3 regions of the Halobacillus sp. GSS1 genome follow, and region 2 is predicted to be linked to each of the others. Evidence: riboswitches for the same ligand, from Rfam matches in the RefSeq annotation. Region 2 holds a riboswitch; each other region holds the start of a gene.
The links. A riboswitch is a leader RNA that binds a small molecule or an ion and turns the genes downstream of it on or off. The one in region 2 is predicted to bind thiamine pyrophosphate.
Positions count from the first base shown of each region.

Region 1 (5,880 bases), on a different contig from region 2:
TCTGTTCTAATTCTGTCCGATCGGATACCGATAACCCTATGATTGTATCAGGATATTTTGAACGAATTTCTTTCACACTTCGATCACTCTGCCCCACATGTATTCCATCAGCTTGAAGCACATCAAAAAGTTCGATGTCATCGTTAACAATAAATAAAATACCCGCTTCAGCACAACGTTGACGCAGCTTATGACCGAGACTGTACATCGCCTCTCCAGTTAGAGCGCCTTCTCCTTTTTCTCTATATTGGAAGCACGTGATTCCAGCTTCAATCGCTTCATCCAAAATACTCAAAGGATCTTTGGCACAGTTTTGGCTGCCCATGACGAAGTATTTTCGAAGGGTAGAAGCTTTCATGCCTCCTCCCCCCTTGCTAAAGCATCGACAAACCGCGGTATGAATGTCCCTGGTCCTTTGACATCAGGTTGACCTGCTGCTTGTTCCGCCGCCCGTCCATAATGGCTTAATGTTGCCAGCACCTTCTCTTTAGGACTTCCTTCTACCGCTAAGCTTGCTGTAAGCAAAGAACCAAGCAAACAGCCAGATCCTGTAATTTGAGCAAGGAGAGGATGTCCTGTTTCATTGACAAAAACATCCCCATCGATACATCCGACATCCTGTTCTCCTGTACAGACGGCTCCAGTCTGATATTTCTCCGCTACTAAGCGGACGATGGCTTCGGAATCAGCTGCTCCTGTGGAGTCTACGCCTTGCGTTTCCACATTCAGACCGATGAGATGGGCAAGTTCTCCGGCATTCCCTTTAATAACCGTCGGAGTCACCTCCTGCAAGATCCTCTGACATGCATCTGAACGATAACGAGTAGCAGGAGCGCCGACAGGATCGAAGACGATAGGAATGCCGATTTGATTTGCAGCTTTCCCAGCAAGGATCATGGCTTTCACCTGTTCTTCATGAAGCGTTCCTATATTCAATAACAGTCCTTGAGACAATCGGGTGACATCCGCCACTTCCTGTGTGGCATTGGCCATGATCGGCGATCCTCCAAAAGCTAAAAGACCGTTCGCTGTAAAATTCATCACCACTGAATTCGTGATGTGATGAATCAGTGGGCGCTGTGTTCTTACTCTTTCGATAACACTTACAGCCATTTGTTGAAAACCTCCTCACGTAAAGCAAAATGATTGGTCGGTCCGCTTCCTTTTCCTAAGTCGAAGGAGTGGCGAATCGCTTCTGTTACGAAGTATTTGGCTTCTTTGACAGCTTGTGGCAAAGCGTGTCCCTGACTCAGGTAAGCCGTAATGGCTGCTGAGTACGTGCACCCTGTGCCATGCGTATTTGAAGAATTAATCCGTTCAGATTCAAATTCATAGACACGTCCACCATCATATAGAAAATCAACCGCTCTTCCATCGAGATGGCCCCCTTTGACAAGAGACGCTCCTGCACCTAAATCTTTCACAATTATTTCGGCTGCTTCTTTCATATCTGCTTCTGTTTTAATTTTTCCTCCGACAAGGACTTCAGCTTCAGGGATGTTAGGAGTGACGAGTGATGTCCTGGGTACAAGATATTCTTTTAAATACCGTTGATCTTCTTTTTCAATCAAAGGGTCCCCGCTCTGGGCAACCATGACAGGGTCCATGATGTAAGGAGCAGCCACTTCATTCAACCATTCACTGATGACTTTCATCATCCCCTTATTGGCAATCATCCCAGTTTTCAGTGCATGAACAGGCATATCCTCAGAAATAGCTTCCAGTTGACTCTTAATGAAGTTTTCCGGGAGGTGATGAACATCCTTCACACCTGTCGTGTTTTGGGAAACGACTGAAGTTACAACACTCATCCCGTAACTCTTCAATTCCTGGAACGTCTTCAAGTCTGCCTGTATACCCGCGCCACCACTCGGATCAGTCCCTGCAATTGTCAGCGCACATGATACTTGTCTCATCTCACAACCTCCTTTTCACAAGGCCATTGTTCTTGTGTGTAAGCCATATCCCAAAAAGCATATTCCAGCTGACAGCTTTTACGAAAAGCTTCTCTCATCCGCTGTTTTTCTAGTTCAGACGCTTGTGCAGCATACTGATCAAGCCGCTCACATAACACCGCCGTCAGACTGTTCACCTCTGCATCGGCATAAAAATCGATCCAAGGGAGAAAAGGATGGTCAACCCCTGGCTGGTAGTGGTTCTTAAGCTCGACCCCGATTTCATAATAGGTCCACGGGCATGGAAGCAAGGCCGCTAATATTTCACCGATCCCCCCATTATGGGCATGAAATAGCATATGCTTTATATAGTGATCAGCAGTCGGCGGCAACGGATACCCTTGAAGCTCTTCATAGGAAACGCCAATCTGTTCACAAAAATTGTTATGAGGATGGATCTCGCTGTTCAACACAAAATCGATTTGCTTATTAAACAGTTGAATGTCTTCTCTACAAGGGGACTTGGAAATAGCGATTCCATACACATGCATAAAAGCATTCAGATATTCATAATCAGCCTTGATATAATGAATCAACGCTTCTTTTGATACCTCTCCTTTCCCGATCCCCTGGACGAAGGGATGAGTGAATATTTTTTGATAGATATCCTGATTTTCATTTCTTAATTGTTTGGAAAAAGACATGGTAGAGCCTCCTATTATTCTCGGAAGCTACTAGAGGACAGAAGGGGATTCTTACTACTTCCCTCCGCCGGCATGACCCGGATCAGGTATTGAGGGACCAAGGAATGTTTCCTTATCTCAGCGAATACTCGCGCCCCTAGCAGTTTCCGTGTATTATGGTTGTAAGATCATGTTTTCAACTTTCACTCGTGATAAAATGAAGGCAGCAATGAAAGCCCCCGAGACACTGCTTACGACAAAAGAAGGAACAAATGCAAAAACACCAGCTGAACTTCCCATCAAGACGTGTGCGATCGGGACAGATGCCAAAGCTCCGATGACTCCAGTACCGAGCACTTCACCAATCACCGCAGAACTTTTTCTTTCAAACATCCTGTAAAAAATCCCTGCCAATAATGCACCAAACATCCCGCCCGGAAAAGCAAGAAAGGTGCCGACCCCTAATAAGAAACGTAAAAGCCCGATAACAAAAGCAATCATGACCGCCGGCACGGGGCCAAGCACCACCGCCGCAATCACATTAACCGCATGCTGGACAGGATAAGCTTTCGCAATACCGGCCGGGAACCAAAGGAATTGCGCCCCGAGCGTCCCGATCGCCACAAGCACAGCCATCGTTGTGAGTAGCTTTGTGTTTTTCATATTTCACCACCTTTCTAAACGGGAGAAGAATGGAGGCAAATAAAAAAGCCAGATCCTTAGAGGACCTGGCCTGGTATGCAGTAAGCCGATACACGTATCGTCAGACTACTTCCCTCCGCTGGTATTAACCAGATCAGGTTTGTAAGAGTCAGAAAGCTCGCTCGCTTTCCTCTCAGCCCATTCAGGCTCCCCTAGTAGTTTCATAAACTTATTCGCTTGGTGATTTTCATCATAACAAAATTGGATGTTTCTGTCATGTGAAACTTTTGCTCCCGTTCAAACGTCATCATTAAGAAGATAAGGAGTGTGTGAATGATGAAAATGAGATGGATGCCTGGTATGTTCATGTTTTTCTCTTTATGCCTTAGTGGATGTGGGCTGTCAGAAACGGAGGAAGTAGACCAGAAGGAAGTGGAAGCAGAAGTATCCGACCCGGACATGAGCGGGTTTGTCATGGATCAGGATGAGGACAGTATTCTGGTTGTCACACCGATGGATGATGGGTCAGGGGAGGAAGGAAGGGCCATGTGGGTATCCGGAGCTCCTAAAGGTCTATGGGTCGGCAAACAGGTCGAGGTCTGGGTAGACGGGGATATCGCTGAGTCCTACCCTGAACAAGCCACCGCTGAAAAAGTCCAGGAGCTTGAAATGAGTGAAGTAGAGGGAGCAGACTTAAAAGCTTCTGAAGCTCTTTCTACAGCATTATCTGAAAAAGAACCGGAAAAGGCCGATGTGCTGATAGTTTCTCTGCTTTCTTTTGATAAAGAATCCGACCAGTGGACCGTCAAGCTGGATCGACGTGGGACCAATCAGGGCGAATGGAAAACGACCGTCAAAGATGAAAAATAGAGCGCCGTAAAAAGGAGGCGCTCTATGCATCCACCTTTTTCAATAGCCACAACCTGACGCTCAACTCCAACAAAAAAAGATCGTCCGCATTGAGCAGGGAAAGCCCAGTCAAATGTTCAATGTTCCTCAATCTATGCAGCAAGGATTGACGGTGCAAATTCAGGGCACGGGCGGTCTGACTGACATTGCTGTTGTATTTGTTGTAGACCATAAACGTATGAATGAGTTCTGTCTGCCGTTTCTGGTCATAATCAATCAGCTTCTCTAACGTATCATAGACAATTGCTCCGATTTCTTCTTCATGAGAAAGAGCCATGAGCAAGCGATTCATCCGTGTATCACTGAAAAACGTCCGCTCCCCTTCTTCATGCTGCTGACCGATTTTCAGTGCCGTTTCCGCCTCTTCATAACTTTTATGAAAAACCTGATACCCCCCTTTATGGCAGGAGATCCCCCAGCTGATCGTAATCCCCTTCAACAACTCATGAAGTCTCCGCTCAATCAGGTCAAGAAACTGATTCGCGGTTTCTCCGTAATCCGGCCGGTCTGTTTCCAAATAAACGATGACCTCCCCTTCATCAAAAGTGGTCATCGTCCTCCTATGCAGGGCATCTCCCGCATGTGTGACTTCCTTCTGAATGTAATAATTCCGACTGTTGATTGATGACGACTTGACCTGAGGCATCGTTAAAGAGGTGCGCTCCTCCTCCGGCTGAACGAACCGGATGTGGCCGACAAGACAAATATAAGGCTTCTCCAGGTCATAACCAAGCAGCTGTGCTTTTGATAAAAGAGCTCTGTCCATCTCCCTCTCCCGCTTGGCTAAATCCAGCAGGAAGTTATCCTTAAGCCTGATTTCAGTCATTTCAATGGCATTCTCTTTTACGAAATATAAGGCACATGCGGTAAGCGCATGCTCAAGGATATGAAGGTTCACCCAGGTTAACTCCTTATCTTCCTTTGGCTTAAAGAGGATATATCCTTGTTTCTTATAGTTCGATAAAATGGTAAGCTGGTAGCATTTCTGATCACCGATTTCATAGGTTTCAATGTAATGGCGGAGCGGGTGCTCACTGTCCATTTCGGTTTCTACAAGGGTGCCTTCCTGTGAAAGCTCATGCCCATTCAGGACATCGATGTAGTAACGATCAAAATACTGATTCGCCCGGATCTGTTTGTTGTGATCACTGATCGCGGTTGGAATACCTGTGTTCTGATAGATGATGGATGTGATCTCCTGCAGTCCTTTTCCGTTTAGAACACAGTTGATTAACTCTTGTCGTATTTCTTCCGTCCTTTGCTGCTCTTGGCGGTTCTCCTCATTAATCAATCGTAAAACGTCCTGTAAAATATCTCCGAAACGGACCTCCCATGGAATTTCCATTACAATCAACTCATGTTGCTCCGCAAGTTTTAACACCCGATCCGGGATTTTATAAAGATGACGCCCTGTGGCAAACGCCAGCACAGATGCTTCCGAACGGATGACATCCCTCACATATTCTTCTAGTGCCAGCACATCCTCTCCGCACCCAACCCCTGTACTTAACACAAATTCATTGTTTCTTACAAAGTTTTCCACAGGTGTTTCAATCACGGAGATCCAGTCTACCTGGCGATGATACACCTCTGTCTGCACTTTCGCTTTTTCGAGAACGGGAAGTTTTAAGACTTCCTTCACCGCAACCCCCATCTCCACTCCTCCCCCAATTACGATTTAGCCAAAAGATTTGTAACCGCTTCATGATCGATATTGTTTCCTGTCATGACGACTACGACATTTTTTCCTT
Region 1 is NZ_JAFLHE010000003.1:258,370-264,249, reverse strand. It holds gene thiE (thiamine phosphate synthase) at 1-358, opposite strand, end outside; gene thiM (hydroxyethylthiazole kinase) at 355-1,113, opposite strand; gene thiD (bifunctional hydroxymethylpyrimidine kinase/phosphomethylpyrimidine kinase) at 1,104-1,916, opposite strand; gene tenA (thiaminase II) at 1,913-2,599, opposite strand; TPP riboswitch at 2,642-2,747, opposite strand; gene thiW (energy coupling factor transporter S component ThiW) at 2,753-3,241, opposite strand; TPP riboswitch at 3,335-3,444, opposite strand; gene J0K78_RS09725 (DUF3221 domain-containing protein) at 3,554-4,090, shown strand; gene J0K78_RS09720 (PucR family transcriptional regulator) at 4,113-5,783, opposite strand; gene J0K78_RS09715 (threonine/serine dehydratase) at 5,801-5,880, opposite strand, start outside.
Region 1: it holds a riboswitch for thiamine pyrophosphate, as region 2 does, so the genes downstream of both, tenA (thiaminase II) here and J0K78_RS03450 (YkoF family thiamine/hydroxymethylpyrimidine-binding protein) in region 2, are expected to answer to the same signal.

Region 2 (5,880 bases):
TTGTATGCGCCGCCGCTACGGCAATGAGCTCTTTATCTTTAGCGGAAATCGATCCGTCTTTCATGGATTGCTGATCAAAATCGACAAACGCATGAAACGCATCCCCATTAAGATTGGAGAGCTCTTTCAGACGGCCGAAGTAAGAAGCTTTATACAAAGCATCGTCGCCTTTTTCATCGTATGTATTCAATGCATTGACACTGTGTGAGATCGAAGAACCTGCCTTCAGTGCTGTTGCTACAAGAATCGCTTCTGACACTTCTTCTTTCGTGGCTTCCTGCTTCTTCACATTTTTCACATGCACATCGATGCAGTAAGGGCAGCCCGTCACGTGAGCAACCGCTACAGCGATCAATTCCTTTAATTTCCCGTCCAGCTTTCCTGGTTCAAGTGCTTTTTTATCGAAAGCTACAAAAGCCTTGAACGCTTCTGGTGCCAAATCTCCAAGTTCCGGCAGTCTCTCAAAATATGATTTTGCATAGAGTAGATCGTTTCCCATTGCCCTCTCTCCTTTGTATTCTTTACTTCATTACAATGATAAATTTTACCACCTTACACTTAGCTCGTAAATGAAGTGAGGGAATTTTCTGTCTTTTTATTTTGATGAGAAATCAGAGAATGAGGTCCCCTTCCCTGAAACCTTTCTCTTTGCCTTGCGTATAAGAATAGAGAGAAAGAACAGGACGGAGGTTCTAACCAATGGAATTTTCACTCGATGCTGTCATCCTGGCAGCAGGAATCGCCTTAGCCGGCTACTTCATCGGAGACGGACTAAAAAAAATCGGACAGAGAGATCCCATGGATGAGTACTTGGATCAAACCATTAGTGAACAGATTAGAAAGGAGGAAGAAAAATGATGTTCGTAGGACTTTTGTTGACACCAATCTTTCTAATAGCGCTCGTTTATCTCTTACGCTTTACTTGGGGGAAGAAGGGAAAAACGGAGGAAGGAAAGGCAGCCCTGAATGCTTCCTATGCAAAAGCGGCGCCGATTTTCCCGATCGGCTGGCTCGCGATCGAACTTTATCACGACTGGATCCAGTCCCTATCATTTTCTGCTTACCGGGATGCGATGTGGATCCTTGTGTTGATCACATTCATTTTAATAAGTGCAAGCTTGTTCCGATACCGGAAACCAACTGCGTCCTGAGTCTCCTATTCCGGTGGAGGCTCTTTCCATTTTATCGTCGTAAAAGAGATCATCTCACTCCACCCTCTCCCTTTCGGATCCATCAAACCGGTAACGAAGGAAATCCAATACCACATTCCCTGGGTAAGGATGACCGGGCCGAACCCGAGGATCACACGGATGAGAATCTGCATGAAGTTCGGCGGCTTTCCTGCATTCGTTTCAATGGTGAGATGCATCAACAGCATGCCGAGCGTCCTTCCTTTCGCAAGCAGCGGAATGACGAGGAGAAGCGAGACATGGATGATGATGAAGGCTTTCCAAAAGACGGGGTTCGGATCGAAGCCGCGCCCAGTGTCCTGCGTTGCTGTGTAGAGAATGGCGAGGAAGCCGGATACAATGAATTCGAGTCCTGTGCCTATGAATCTGAGGAACAAGTTTCTTTCGGACATCGAAGTCCCTCCTTTCTGTGTAGTATCCTATGGGTTTTCGTCGTCATCGGTTTGCCCATTCACCCAGAACGAAGAAAAAGAGATGGAGCTTTTGCCCCATCTCTTTATTCATGACATGCCTTTTTTCATGTTTCGAAGGCCTGCGTGCGTCCTGTTTTCAATTAAAATGTGTTCCCTCGACAAATTGTGCGTTTTCTGTCATAGCATTCTCCTCTCTCTTTCTTTATACTTGACTAGGATTCTATATAAAGAGATTGAGAAAGGATCGATACCATGAAAAAATTCAATTACGTCCCATGGGTCGTGGGGCTTTCCATCGCCATCAACCTTATTGTTGTGGCCTTATTGTTCTTACCTAAAGTCGACGGGGATCTCGGTTTCAATATTAAACTCCTCCCCCTTCTGAATGCGGTCTTGAATTCCTTTACGTTCGTGTTCCTGGTTGCTGCCTTGTTCATGATCATCAGGAAAAACGTGAAGTGGCACAAGCGCTTCATTTTCGCTGCCTTCACATCGACGGCTCTTTTCCTCGTTTCGTACCTGACGTACCATTCGATGGCAGAGTCGACGTCCTTCGGCGGCGAAGGGATCGTTGCCGGCATCTATTATTTCATTTTGATCACCCATATCGTACTGGCAGCCCTCATCGTACCACTTGCGCTACTCACTTTGTTCCGCGGACTTGCGATGAAGGTCGATAAGCACAGGAAAATCGCGCGTTGGACGATGCCGTTATGGCTGTACGTCAGTCTCACTGGAGTCATCGTCTACTTGATGATTTCCCCTTATTACTGATGGACGACAAGAAGCGATGCAGCTCCTGTTTTTTTGTCGAAACTCTTTGCTTCCTTCTTTTGTCTTATTATAGTAGAATAACAGTTAGAGAGATGTCGTGAAGGAAATGTCATGACCGATGTTTCGGAATTTGCTATTTAGGGAAAATGTAAGGTTCAAGGTCAGATAATAAGGAGACTACAATGGATCTACTCCAATTTATGAAAAATGAAGGTTACACTTCGGCCAAGTTCTCCTCGATGACTGGTGAAGACGTCCAATTGGTTTTGAATGATGTGGCTTCAACAGAGGACCTGTATCAAATGATGGAAGTGATCCCCACCTCCCTCACGTATTACCCTTATGAACGCGTACCCTATATCGATTGTTTCATAGATGAGAATGTGATGAAGTTACGCTTGTCGAAAGCATAAGGAATGGACCGGATCCGCCGTTTGGCGGTCCGGTCCATTTGTTTTTTCAGGAAAAAGGTGGTTTACAAATCTATGACTCTCCGCTACGATGGAAGCAACGTACAAGAATTGCATACGCGTGTTGCACTGGGGGAGCTGCTTGAGGCGGCTGAGAGGAAAAATTCCGACCCTTGGAACCCGAACTAGATAATACTAGCGTGGGGAAGTGCAGTCGACATTCACAAGGACCTGACTGGTTCTTCCTTTATGATTGGTAGACTGCATTCCCGTGGGATGCAGTTTTTTTTGTACTCAAAAAAAGGAGGAATTAGAAATGGAAAACAACTGGGGAACTTCAAGAATCGCGGGGTGCTCTTTTTCCGTGCATCCGATGGCCGACAACTTCGTGGATTACATCAAGGCTAGTCTGAATGAGGTGGACAGCTCGAAAGTGTGGATGAAGACGGATGACGTCACGACGACGGTGCGCGGCCGGATGGAGCATGTCTTTGATGTCACCGAAGCGATTCTGTTACATATCGCGAAAACGGGTGTTCATGTCGCTTTTCAAGGGACCTTTTCGATCGGCTGTCCGGGCGATTCGGCCGGTGATGTTCATATGGATGAATCAGAAGAACGATTGAACAAGCCTCACTCCAGAGAAATTGAACAACACATCGCGGCGAAGTTCTCTTTGTATCCCATGGGTGGCGGGGACTACATGGACACAATCTACCGTCAAATCGAAGCGATGAAAGAAAAAGGCGTTGAAGTCACGCCTGCCCACTACTCCACCCGTCTCGACGGAGATACGCGTGACATTTTCAATGGACTTGAGGATGTGTTCAGAGAGACGGAAGCGAGCGGCTCTTCACATACGGTGATGACCGTGACGGTCTCTGCCAACAGCCCTTCCCATAAGGATGATCACAAATGAACAGCTGGAAACTGAAAGAAATCGTCGTCATGTCCGTCCTTTCTGTCGTCTTTGCGGTCGTGTATCTAGCCTTCCTTCCGGTCGGGAAAATTCTCGTCGGGTTTTTCGGTCCGATCGGATATGACCTCATTTTCGGCATCTGGTTCATCGTGTCGATCATTGCGGCTTACATCATTCGTAAACCTGGCGCCGCGTTTTTATCAGAAACGATTGCGGCAGCCGTTGAGGTATTGCTCGGCAATGCGGTCGGTCCGATGTTGCTCGTTTCAGGGATGATTCAGGGGCTCGGAGCAGAATCGGCGTTCGCTATGACAAGGTATAAGCGCTATGACCTGTTCACCCTTATGCTTGCCGGTGTGATGGCTGCGGTGTTCAGCTTCGTCTGGGGGTACTTCCTTTCCGGCTACGCAGCTCTCAGCACAGGGTACGTCGTCGCCATGTTCATCGCCCGCATCATCAGTGGTGCGATCATCTCAGGTGTCGCAGGCAAAGCGCTCAGTGACGCCTTAGCGAAGACAGGTGTCCTCTCAAGCTTCGCTCTAGGAAAAGAACATCGAAGGAAGCATGCGGCATGAGTCAGGAAGTGATCCGCGTCGAGGACCTTACCCTCCGTTATGAGGAAAGGCAGAAGCCTGTGCTGTCGCGTCTGACTTTTTCCATCGAGGAAGGAGAAAACATGCTGATCCTTGGTCCGAGCGGTTCGGGAAAAAGCTCCCTCACCCACTGTTTGAACGGGCTCTATCCTCGTGAATTAGATGGTGCCATGAATGGAGAAGTTCTCGTGCAAGGTCAGCGGACCGACTCCTATCCTGCCGGTGAAATGGCGCAGAACGTCGGCGTCGTTTTTCAGGATCCCGAGACACAGTTCTGCATGATCACGGTCGAAGATGAAGTGGCCTTTGGTCTTGAAAACTTGAATACACCTCATGCGTCAATGGTGGAAAAAGTGGACCAAGCACTGCGTCAGGTTGGAATGGAAGTCTACAAAACAGCGGACATCTCCTCCCTCTCCGGTGGCCAGAAGCAGAAAATCGCCCTTGCCTGCATCCTCGCCATGGAACCGGAAGTATTGATTCTCGATGAACCGACGGCGAATCTGGATCCGGTGGCGAGGAAGGAATTCATTCAGCTTCTGAAAAGGTTGAAACAGGAGAATTCTTTCACTCTGCTTGTCATCGAGCATAAGTTGGAAGGCTGGCTCGATTTGTTGGTACGGGTCCTTATTATTAATGAAAAAGGAGAACTTGCCTACGATGGTCCGCTGCACGATCATTTGAAAACGTACGCTCGGGACATTCATGAGATGGGCATCCAGCTTCCTTATGCCACAAGGACAGCGCTGGAACAGGGGTGGACACCGCCCTATCCGCTTCACATCGGAGACATGCCGGCCATCACTCTCACAGAAAACCGTCCTGTCCTATCTGCTGGGAAGGTGTTGTTGGAAGCAGAGGCTGTGCATTGGAAGTCGATTTTGCGGAACATCAACGTCACTTTTCATGAAGGAGAATGGGTGGCGATCGTCGGGGAAAACGGGAACGGAAAATCTTCCTTATCAAGAATCCTTGCGGGCATCCAGCCTCCAAGCAAAGGGAGCGTGGCTCTGCACGGCCGCGCCCTGAAGAAATGGAAAGAGAGTGAAATGCGAAAAGAAGTCGGGTATGTCTTTCAGAACCCGGAGCACCAGTTCATTACGGACACGGTCTATGATGAAGTCGCCTTCAGTCTCCAGCATGCCGGGATGAAGGAAGCCGAATGGACAAGGATTGTCGAGGAAACATTGAAGTTCTGCCGGTTGGACGGACTGGAGGAACAGCATCCCTTCCTTCTCAGCCAGGGACAGAAGCGGCGTTTGAGTGTCGCCACGATGATCGTCGAGGACCAGCGAATGCTTTTCCTCGATGAACCGACGTTCGGACAGGATGAAAAGTCGACCTCAGATTTGATGTCCCTTTTGAAAGAAAAACATGAAAACGGGACGACGATTGTGATGATCACCCATGACATGGAGCTCGTCGACAAATACGCGACGAGAGTGCTTGTCATGAACGAAGGCGAACTCAGCTTTGATGGTCAGTCTAAGGAACTATGGACTCGTCCGGATTTGGCCGACCATCACCTGGAGCTGCCTCCGAGAGAACAGTGGAAACAGTCGGGTTCAGCACGAGAGGAGC
Region 2 is NZ_JAFLHE010000001.1:673,906-679,785, forward strand. It holds gene J0K78_RS03420 (carboxymuconolactone decarboxylase family protein) at 1-499, opposite strand, end outside; gene J0K78_RS03425 (hypothetical protein) at 700-858, shown strand; gene J0K78_RS03430 (hypothetical protein) at 855-1,151, shown strand; gene J0K78_RS03435 (RDD family protein) at 1,157-1,582, opposite strand; gene J0K78_RS03440 (DUF420 domain-containing protein) at 1,856-2,377, shown strand; gene J0K78_RS03445 (hypothetical protein) at 2,560-2,790, shown strand; TPP riboswitch at 2,909-3,011, shown strand; gene J0K78_RS03450 (YkoF family thiamine/hydroxymethylpyrimidine-binding protein) at 3,104-3,706, shown strand; gene J0K78_RS03455 (ECF transporter S component) at 3,703-4,281, shown strand; gene J0K78_RS03460 (ABC transporter ATP-binding protein) at 4,278-5,880, shown strand, end outside.

Region 3 (5,880 bases), on a different contig from region 2:
CTGCATCATCAAGCGAGCTCGTAATTTTTTTATCAGCCAAGTAGTACATTCCGAGCCAGACGGTGTCCCCTTCACCAGCAGCCGACAATTCATCAAGAATGGATCTGTAAATTTTCCCTTCGGTTACAAACTGTGTCGTCAGAGGACCTTCCTGCTCCTCCCACGTGCGATCTTCATAGTCAGGAAAATCAGCTTCTCCAGAATAGTTAACGACCGCCTCTTCCGCTTCTAATATATCTTTGATGATCGGACCTGTCATCTTGAACGCCACGTTTTCATGATATCCACTCGCATCATGAGGATTGGCTGTCGAGACGATCGCAGATTTCTCCGTAACAAGGATTTTTCTGTGATTTGCCTTGATGTTCAGCAATTTCATGTAGGACCTCAGGGTCACATCCGGAGCTTCTTTGGCCATCGGATTACTGATCCAGCCATTTTCTCCGGTGCCCATCCAGGAAAACAACAGCCGCCAGACGCTTGAGTATAAAGGATTCGAGTCTCTCAATTTATTCAAGTTTGTCAAAACAACATCCACACCGCCATCTTCCAGGCGCTGGATCGTCTCAGACTGATACGATCCGTACACGGTGTTGATCTGATCGGTTATGAAAACCACCTTCAAATCAGGGACTTCCTCTTTTCGTTTTAAAATGGCGTCAACCAGGTTGCTGGAGATGTCAGGAAACTCGTTCTTACCATTTGTGTACCCATTGAATAGAAACATATCGGCCACAATGAAGTCTTCAGCCTCCCCTATTGTCCGGTTGATCTCTTCAAAAACCTGAAGATCATGCACCGTCTTCCCTGCTTCGTCTTCGTATGTTAAATCACGGAAAAACTCGATATTTTCCATCTGATGCTTCTCTCCTTCATAAGAGATCCCCTCAGGAAGAGCTTTCCATGAAGTATGATAAGCAATGGTGACACTTAAAATAGCGATAATAGCGACAATGATCCAAAACCACTTACTCTTTCCAATCCGCTTCAAACGGTCCATTATGTAGCCTCCTCAACTTGAGTGCTTATTTTATTTTCACTATAATGTCCTGTCTCAAACCTCAATAGAAGAAAAAATAAAAAAAACATAGTTTATTGAACGATATGGCAGGATTGTGGAAGACTCCGTTTCGAGATGTTTTTTGAGTGGATAGGGGCTACGGGGAATAGCTCGCTTTCCGCGGGAGCGCGACGAGCCTCCTCAGGCTGACGCCTTGCGGGGTCTCACCCTGCACTTTTTTCCTCCTAGTTATCCGGTTCTGGCGCCTAGCGGCTAGTGAGACTTCCCTCGCTTCTGTACGATAAGTCAACATCGAATCACTCCGTTCTTCGTGTTTCCTTTATCTCCGCCAGTTCAGTCCAGTCCATACGCCGCTTATCAAGGCGCCTGCACACTTATGTTAGGAGTCTCGCCATTCCCCTCCGCCCCTTTCTCTTGGAAGATTCTCGAAACCACTACTCTAAAATGAGTTTGTATGGTATTGGGAAGAGGATAATATTAATTCTGCCCAGTGGGCATTCAGAAAGTGAAAGCTTGATACAGAAGTTTGATACCCACTCTAGATGGAAGAGTGGTAGACACTCCATCTCTGTATAGGGGTTCGTTTCTCCTCTTATATGAAATGGGGTGGCTTGGAAGCTGCGAGACTCCCGTGGGAGAAGGAGATAGACAAGATCCCGTAGGACGCAGTCCGAGGAAGCTCGGCGCTCCCCCACAGGAAAGCGAGTGGCTTCCCAGCCACCCCTAACGCTTAACCAGGCAACGAACCCTGGAGACATCTCGAAACTGAATTCTCAAGAAAAGGCGGCGTTTGTGGAAATTCATAGAAGGAAGAACTATTAAAAATCCCCCATTCGATGTCAGAACATCGCACGGGGGATTTTGTTTAATGGCTTAATAATTTTGGTCGTTTTACAAATAGGAGACTGACGACGATACTGCTTAAGATAAACGCCGGGAGCATGTACCCACCATTATAGATGAGGGAATACAACCAGACAGGCTGTCCCTCAGGGGCGAACTCGCCGTAAAAAACGATCCCTGCAAAAAAGTGTCCGAAAAAGCGGAGCACGCTTCCAATCAGGCAGCCGACAATAATCCATCCGATCAATCGACGGGACTCTTTCGATTGGATCGCCTTCCATAGCGGTTTCGCTACTATGCCAGCCGCTCCGATTACTGCAAAGGCGACGATATAGTCGAAAAACGCCTGAAGTAGTGTCATAATATAGGCGCCGGTCATGATTTGATAGATTCCTAACAGAAGACCGGTGGTGACGCCACCTTTCAAGCCCCAGCGGAAGGCCATGATGAATACGGGGACCATGGCAAAGGAAACCGAACCTCCCTGCGCCCACAGTTTAAATGATAAAAACGGGATGATATCCAACAATAATGCGAGTGCTGAAAAAATCGCAACTTCTACGAGAAATAAAACGCGACGATTTCTCATTTCAACATTCCTCCTAAAAAAAGACACAAAAAAAGCAACGCCAAATAGGGAAGCTTCCTGATGGAGGAGTCCCAATTCTGCATTGCACCATCAAAAAAGCCGCCATCCCTACGCCAGTGCTAACTGACAGGTTCGAAGGGTCAGAACGAAATGTTCACTCTCAGCCGGAGGCTCCCCTTGAAGGCTTTATACCGTTTACTTTTCTTGATTTGTCTCTATTATAATAAACTTTTTACTAGATTACAAAACCTTTTATATTTCCCGGGCAATCACTTCGTATTCGTGTACATTTGGAAAAATTCCAAGGTGCGTTCAATGATCATATCCTTGTCATGATCAAGAGTCGCCACATGATAACTATTTTCCAGATGGATAATCTCCTTGTGTTCAGAAAACACCGATTCGAAAATGACTTCTGAGTTATGCGGAGGTACAACGTGATCCTCATCCGATACGAAAATCATGATCGGGCAGTGGATTTCATCCAGTCTATCCTTGACCATGCCCATCAATCCAACCAGCTCTCCGATCGATTTCACCGGCGTGCGGTCATACGCAAGTTCGACCGTCTCCGGATCTTTAATATCGGAACCGATCGCATCTAAAAAGCGTTCATCCGTCCCCTGGCTACTTTCCAGTGCAGGGATATCGATAGCCGCATTGATTGGAATGACTCCCTCAATGTCCCGATACTGACTCGCCATATACAACGCAAGCGTCCCACCCATCGATAAACCGACGACAAATATTTTTGAACATCTGTCTTTTAACCAGGAATAAGCTTCTTCCACGGATTGCACCCAATCCATATGTGAGGTAGATTCCATATCCTCAGGACTTGTTCCATGACCCTTTAATCTCGGACAATAAACGGTGTAACCAGCTCTGGCATAGGCTTCAGCTAAAGGCTGCATACTTTGGGTCGTTCCTGTAAATCCATGAGAGATGAGGATACCGACTTCATTACCCTCGAAGCGCATCTCCTCTGCTCCATGCATCACGTTTTCCATTCAATCCCACTCCTTTGGCTTTCTCTTTTCCAAGTATTTTTTGTAGCACGGTATTTTCCAACCACTTCCAAGGCAGCAAGCGCTTGAACCACACATTCGCTCTCACACCGGCACCGATGGGATAGCGGAGTTTCACCAGGGTTTCTTTTTCCATCAATCCCGTCATCAGATCTGATACATCCTGAGGATTGCCATGGGATTCACTGTTCAAAGCATTCCACAATCCTTTTATGTATTCGGCATAAGGAGACTCAGGGTCCTGGGCGGCTTCCGGCATAACAAGACCGGACGACCAAATATTGGTCTGATAAGAGCCCGGCTCAATCAGAGCGACATCAATTCCGAATGGTTTCACTTCGAAACGGAGACTTTCAGATAAGCCTTCCAAGGCGTGTTTGGATGAGACATAAGCGGATAAGCCTGGAAAACCGATCAACCCGCTCACACTGCTGACATTCAAAATCTTCCCACTACCCTGGGCACGCATCAGGGGCAGAACTGCTTTCGTAACGGCAATCACACCAAAAACATTGGTATCAAATTGTTTACGGTACGTTTCAAGCGGCACCTGTTCAAGAAATCCACCTACCGCATAACCGGCGTTATTCACAAGCACGTCCAAGCGATACAGCGTATTCACTTTTTCTGAAAATCGCGCGATCGATTGTTCATCCGTCACATCCAATGACCACACTTCAATGCGGTCACGGACCTCCTCGTCCAATGTTTCGTACGCTACGGCTTTTTCTATATTTCTCATCGTGGCGATGACACGAAAGCCTTTTTCTGCACATTTCACAGCTGTATGGAAACCGAATCCACTGGATGCTCCTGTAATGAGTACGGTTTGTTTCATGATCTGACTCCCCCTTGTGCTAGTCGTTACCCCATATCATTCGATGTCACACCCTTATTCTCCTCTTTCCATAAAACATGCACAGGTGCATAGGAGTAGATCCCGTAACAATTCCGATACATATTGTATGGTTTTAGGCATATTAATGATAGAATGGTAAAGGTTATCGACCGAAATAAATTTGAATAGAAAGGAAGTTTCATAATTTATGAGTACGAACATGAAGCTTCAGGCGCTTACCCCTTCTTACGATCCATGGGAAGCGTATATGGACGTGGAAGAACACGGAAAAATGACCTTATCGAACATTGAATTTACGACGACGACGCTTTGCAACATGCGTTGTGAGCACTGCGCGGTCGGATATACGTTAGGTGCGAAGGATCCGGAAGCTTTGCCGATGGACTTGCTCCGGAAGCGGCTTGATGAAATCCCTCACCTGCGTACACTGAGCATTACGGGCGGAGAGCCGATGATGTCGAAGAAATCGGTGGAAAATTATGTGGTGCCCCTCTTGAAATACGCCCATGAGCGCGGCGTGCGAACGCAAATCAATTCCAACTTGACGCTTCCTTATGAGCGTTACATCCCGATCATTCCTTATTTGGACGTTTTACATATTTCCCACAACTGGGGAACGATCGAAGAATTCATTCATACCGGATTCGCCCGGATGGAAAGAAAACCATCGGAAGAAAACCGAAAGAAATTTTTTGACCGGATGGTGGAAAATTCGCAGCGGCTTTCTGAAGAAGGGGTCATGGTTTCAGCTGAAACGATGCTGAATCGCCGTACGTTCCCATATCTTGAGTCCATTCACGATCATGTCAAAGAAATGAAGTGTGCCCGCCACGAGATTCACCCGATGTATCCCGTGGATTTCGCCAGCAGTTTAGAGACATTAAGTCTTGAACAAATGCGCGAAGGCATCAATCGTCTTCTTGATCATCGTAATGACGATATGTGGATGTTATTCGGCACGCTGCCCTACTATCCATGCAGTTCTTCCCAAGACGACCTCGATATGCTGAAGCGTCTTTACAGCGAAAAGAATGTGACGGTAAGAAACGATCCAGACGGACGTTCCCGCTTGAACGTGAACATTTTCTCAGGGGATATTATCGTGACAGACTTCGGTGACGAGCCAGGGCTTGGGAACATTCAAGACACCAATCTTTCCGATGCCTATGAGAACTGGCTTTCTACGAATACAGCGAAGAGCTTGAACTGCCATTGTCCGGCCGTGAAATGCCTCGGTCCGAATGTGCTGGTGAAGAACACGTATTATGAAAGTGTCGACTTCCAAAAACGGAAAACGAACATTACGTTGTAAGTCAGAAAGGAGACATCAATGCCTATCGTTACTTACGCAGAACAAACCATTGCTTATACAGTAGAAAAGCAGGACGTCTCTTTTATTAAAATCTACCTCGATGATTTGAATGGAGTAAAAGTGACCGTCTCCCCTCATAAAGAAGAGGCAAAAATTCAGGCTTTTGTTGAAAAGAAAGCGGACTGGATTTTGGAAAAATGGCAGAAGACGCACGACGATCTATACGCA
Region 3 is NZ_JAFLHE010000002.1:349,642-355,521, reverse strand. It holds gene J0K78_RS08260 (phospholipase D family protein) at 1-1,000, opposite strand, end outside; gene thiT (energy-coupled thiamine transporter ThiT) at 1,887-2,453, opposite strand; TPP riboswitch at 2,542-2,641, opposite strand; gene J0K78_RS08250 (alpha/beta hydrolase) at 2,723-3,463, opposite strand; gene J0K78_RS08245 (SDR family oxidoreductase) at 3,417-4,322, opposite strand; gene yfkAB (radical SAM/CxCxxxxC motif protein YfkAB) at 4,528-5,652, shown strand; gene J0K78_RS08235 (YgjP-like metallopeptidase domain-containing protein) at 5,671-5,880, shown strand, end outside.
Region 3: it holds a riboswitch for thiamine pyrophosphate, as region 2 does, so the genes downstream of both, thiT (energy-coupled thiamine transporter ThiT) here and J0K78_RS03450 (YkoF family thiamine/hydroxymethylpyrimidine-binding protein) in region 2, are expected to answer to the same signal.